Regions from separate parts of the Streptomyces tirandamycinicus genome, predicted to be linked through region 1. Evidence: predicted binding sites of a transcription regulator. Region 1 holds the regulator's gene; the other holds the start of a gene.
What was found. The regulator HrcA, encoded in region 1, represses chaperone genes, less so after heat shock. The targets are predictions, from matches to a motif close to TTNGCACTCNGNNNNNCNGAGTGCNAA.
Positions count from the first base shown of each region.

Region 2: groL (chaperonin GroEL) is a predicted target of HrcA. The motif match lies at 1,162-1,188, and genes of this name have one in related genera.

Region 1 covers NZ_CP029188.1:1,801,900-1,804,294, reverse strand. Annotated here, with positions in the region: gene DDW44_RS08075 (DUF3097 domain-containing protein) at 1-46, opposite strand, end outside; gene DDW44_RS08070 (MBL fold metallo-hydrolase) at 57-779, opposite strand; gene hrcA (heat-inducible transcriptional repressor HrcA) at 979-1,995, shown strand; gene dnaJ (molecular chaperone DnaJ) at 1,996-2,395, shown strand, end outside.
Region 2 covers NZ_CP029188.1:3,125,044-3,127,438, reverse strand. Annotated here, with positions in the region: gene DDW44_RS13775 (MoaD/ThiS family protein) at 1-29, shown strand, start outside; gene DDW44_RS13770 (cold-shock protein) at 470-673, shown strand; gene groL (chaperonin GroEL) at 1,314-2,395, shown strand, end outside.

The DNA.
Region 1 (2,395 bases):
CGGGCCGCTTCCACGGGGGCGTCAGATCGGGGCTGTAGCTGCGCATCGGTCAGACGCTACGGCACCCCGAACCGCCGGGCCAGTTCATCGCGTTGGGCGCGCACGAACGCGGCGTCCACCGCCGCCCCGTGCCCCGGCACGTACACCGCGTCCTCCCCGCCCAGGGCGAGCAGCCGGTCCAGCGCCGCCGGCCAGCGGGACGGGATGGCGTCCGGGCCGGCCTGCGGGTCGCCCGACTCCTCCACCAGGTCCCCGCAGAAGACGACCTCGCGGTCGCCGGGCACCAGCAGCACCAGGTCGTGGCGGCTGTGGCCCGGGCCGACGTTGGCCAGCATCACCCGGCGGCCGCCGAGGTCGAGGGTCCACTCGCCGGAGACGGTGTGCCGCGGGACGACCAGGGCGTCGGCGGCCATCGCCGCGTCCTGCGGCGGCACCCCGTGGCGGATCGCGTCGTCGCGCAGCGCGGCCCGGTCCCGCAGCAGGACGCCGTCGACGCCGACGGCGCCGTACACCTCGGTCTCCGGGAACGCCGCCGTGCCGAGCACATGGTCGAAGTGGGGGTGACTGAGCGCGATGTGCGTCACACTCCGGCCGCCGAGAAGCGCCTCGGCCTGCTCCCGCAGCTCCGCCCCCTCGCGGAGCGTCGAGCCCGTGTCGAACAGGAGCACCGCCGTGTCACCGGCGACCAGCCCCGCCGTGGCGTCCCAGACGGGCAGCCTGCGCCGCCCCACGCCGCCGGCGAGCCGTTCCCAGCCGAAGTCTTCCCAACGGACGTCCATACGGCGACGCTATCCCGGAGCGACCAGCGGCGTCATGGCTCGTCGCGACGGGACGGGGTGTCCGGCCGCCCTTGCTAGGGACGTACCTCCCGGCCGTACACTGGGCCGGGGAAAGCTGGCACTCAGTGAGGCCGAGTGCCAGACCAGGGCCGAAGGGCCGCCTAGGGACCGCCGAGGACCACAGCTGGAGGTGTGCGCCATGCTCAGCGAACGCAGACTCGAGGTGCTGCGCGCCATCGTCCAGGACTATGTGGGCACCGAGGAGCCCGTCGGTTCCAAGGCCCTCACCGAGCGGCACAGCCTCGGCGTGTCGCCGGCGACCGTGCGCAACGACATGGCGGTGCTGGAGGACGAGGGCTACATCGCCCAGCCCCACACCAGCGCCGGCCGCATCCCCACGGACAAGGGCTACCGCCTGTTCGTGGACCGGCTCGCGGGGGTCAAGCCGCTGTCGTCGCCCGAGCGCCGGGCGATCCAGAACTTCCTCGAAAGCGCCGTCGACCTCGACGACGTCGTCGCCCGCACGGTGCGGCTGCTCGCGCAGCTGACCCGGCAGGTCGCCGTCGTCCAGTACCCCTCGCTCACCCGCTCCACCGTGCGGCACGTGGAGCTGCTGGCGCTCGCACCGGCCCGGCTGATGCTGGTGCTGATCACGGACACCGGACGGGTCGAGCAGCGGCACGTCGACTGCCCCGCGCCGTTCTCCGACACCTCGCTCGCCGACCTGCGGGCCCGGCTCAACAGCCGCGTGGTCGGACGGCGGTTCACCGACGTGCCGCAACTGGTCCAGGACCTCCCGGAGTCCTTCGACCTGGAGGACCGCGGCACCGTCTCGACGGTGCTCTCGACCCTCCTGGAGACGCTGGTCGAGGACACCGAGGAACGGTTGATGATCGGCGGCACCGCCAATCTGACGCGCTTCGCCCACGACTTCCCCCTCACCATCCGGCCCGTGCTGGAGGCGCTGGAGGAGCAGGTCGTGCTGCTGAAGCTGCTCGGAGAGGCCAAGGACCCGGGCATGACCGTACGGATCGGGCACGAGAACCTCCACGAGGGGCTCACTTCCACGTCCGTCGTCGCGGTCGGCTACGGTTCGGGCGACGAGGCAGTCGCCAAACTCGGCGTGGTCGGACCGACCCGCATGGACTACCCCGGAACGATGGGAGCGGTACGCGCAGTGGCACGTTACGTCGGACAGATCCTGGCGGAGTCGTAAGTGGCCACGGACTACTACGCCGTACTGGGCGTACGCCGCGACGCATCGCAGGACGAGATCAAGAAGGCCTTCCGGCGGCTCGCGCGGGAGCTCCATCCGGACGTGAATCCGGATCCGAAGACGCAGGAGCGCTTCAAGGAGATCAACGCCGCGTACGAGGTGCTGTCGGACCCGCAGAAGAAGCAGGTCTACGACCTCGGCGGCGACCCGCTGTCCGCGGCCGGCGGCGGCGGCGCGGGCGGCTTCGGCGCCGGTGGCTTCGGCAATTTCTCCGACATCATGGACGCGTTCTTCGGGACCGCGTCCCAGCGCGGGCCGCGGTCGCGGACGCGGCGCGGCCAGGACGCCATGATCCGGCTGGAGGTCGAACTCAACGAGGCCGCGTTCGGCACCACGAAGG
Region 2 (2,395 bases), 1.3 Mb from region 1:
CGATCATCCCCGCGGTGGCCGGCGGCTGATCGCCACGCAGAGTCAGCAGAAGAGCCCCCTCCGCAAGCTCTGCGGAGGGGGCCTTTCTGCATGGTTGAGCGCGATAGAGTTGGGGAAGCCCCCTCCGCTGCGTGTGCCAGGCGCATATGAGAACGCCTTCGCGCACGACAAGAAACAGCCAAAGTATTCGAGCATTATGCGCAGTAAGTGCGCTTTGCCCGGCCCGACTTGCCCGGGAATGCCGGTACTTCTCCTGATTCGTCCTTTCGGTCCTGCCCGGAATTCTCGTCCGATTGACCTGTTGCAGACGGCAGTTGGACAGATACATTCAGCCGCGGTCGACGCGTTCCGGCGCACGCCCATGGGTCGTCCTGATGCCCCTCCGGGCACTGGGAAACCGCTGGGTGAGGTCTGACCCGGGTCCGCGAAGTGCGGTCCTGTGCAAGGGCCAGTAATAGGGGAGTTAGGCATGGCTCAGGGCACCGTCAAGTGGTTCAACGCGGAGAAGGGGTATGGCTTCATCGCGGTCGACGGTGGTGCGGATGTTTTCGTCCACTACAGCGCGATCCAGATGGACGGGTACCGCACCCTGGAGGAGGGGCAGCGAGTCGAGTTCGAGATCTCGCAGGGCCAGAAGGGGCCGCAGGCGGACATGGTCCGCGTAGCCGGCTGAGCGCCGACTGACTGCAGCAACGTGACGGAGGGTCCGTGCCAGGGGCGCGGACCCTCCGCCGTGCGATGGGGCCGCGCGCCGCCGCGCGGGGCGGAGCCGGGCGGGGCGGAGCCGGGCGGGGACGCGGGCGTACCGGCGTGCCCGTACCGGTGTGCGCGTACCGGCGCGTGCGGGTGGGCGCGGGGGGCGTCGCCCCGGCGAAGAGCACCCGGCGGCGCGCCGGGGGCGGCCGCGGTGCCCGGGCCGGAAGTGGACATAGCGGCGAGCCGGCGGCCTTCCCTGTCCGTGGGGGTGGACCCGCCGCCCGGGGTCGGAAGTGGGCATAGCGGCCCGGCGGCTTCCCGTGTCCGTGGGGGCGGATGCGGCGCCCCGTGCTCGGGGTGGACGCGCCGCGCGCCCCCCGCGGCTCACCTGGTGCGGTCCCCGGGCGGGAGCCCGAGTCGCGGTCGCGTCTTGCACTCGCCGGGTCCGAGTGCTAATCATTGGCGTTAGCACTCTACGAGTGAGAGTGACAACGAAGGACCGGGTCGGTGAGGTCCGCAGGCCGGGTGGGGCAAGGAACCACAAGGCACGCAGGCCGTCCGTCGCGGGCACCAGCGCGGTCCGGAGCATCCACCCCAGTCCGGGAGGACCACTTCACATGGCCAAGATCATCGCGTTCGACGAGGAGGCACGGCGCGGTCTCGAGCGCGGGATGAACCAGCTCGCCGACGCCGTCAAGGTCACCCTTGGCCCCAAGGGCCGGAACGTCGTCCTCGAGAAGAAGTGGGGCGCCCCCACGATCACCAACGATGGTGTCTCCATCGCCAAGGAGATCGAGCTCGAGGACCCGTACGAGAAGATCGGCGCCGAGCTGGTCAAGGAAGTCGCCAAGAAGACGGACGACGTCGCCGGTGACGGTACGACCACCGCGACCGTCCTCGCCCAGGCGCTGGTCCGCGAGGGCCTGCGCAACGTGGCCGCCGGCGCCAACCCGATGGCCCTGAAGCGCGGTATCGAGAAGGCCGTCGAGGCCGTCTCCGGTGCGCTGCTCGACCAGGCCAAGGAGGTCGAGACCAAGGAGCAGATCGCCTCCACCGCCTCCATCTCCGCCGCCGACACCCAGATCGGCGAGCTCATCGCCGAGGCGATGGACAAGGTCGGCAAGGAAGGCGTCATCACCGTCGAGGAGTCCCAGACCTTCGGTCTGGAGCTGGAGCTCACCGAGGGCATGCGCTTCGACAAGGGCTACATCTCGGCGTACTTCGCGACCGACATGGAGCGCATGGAGGCCGCCCTCGAGGACCCGTACATCCTCATCTTCAACGGCAAGGTCTCCTCGGTGAAGGACCTGCTCCCGCTGCTGGAGAAGGTCATGCAGTCGGGCAAGCCGCTGCTGATCATCGCCGAGGACGTCGAGGGCGAGGCCCTGTCGACCCTGGTCGTCAACAAGATCCGCGGCACCTTCAAGTCCGTCGCCGTCAAGGCCCCGGGCTTCGGCGACCGCCGCAAGGCCATGCTCGGCGACATCGCCATCCTCACCGGTGGCACGGTCGTCTCCGAGGAGGTCGGCCTCAAGCTCGAGAACGCGGGCCTGGACCTGCTGGGCCGCGCCCGCAAGGTCGTCATCACCAAGGACGAGACCACGATCGTCGACGGTGCCGGTGAGAGCGACCAGGTCCAGGGCCGGGTCAACCAGATCCGCGCCGAGATCGAGAACTCCGACTCGGACTACGACCGCGA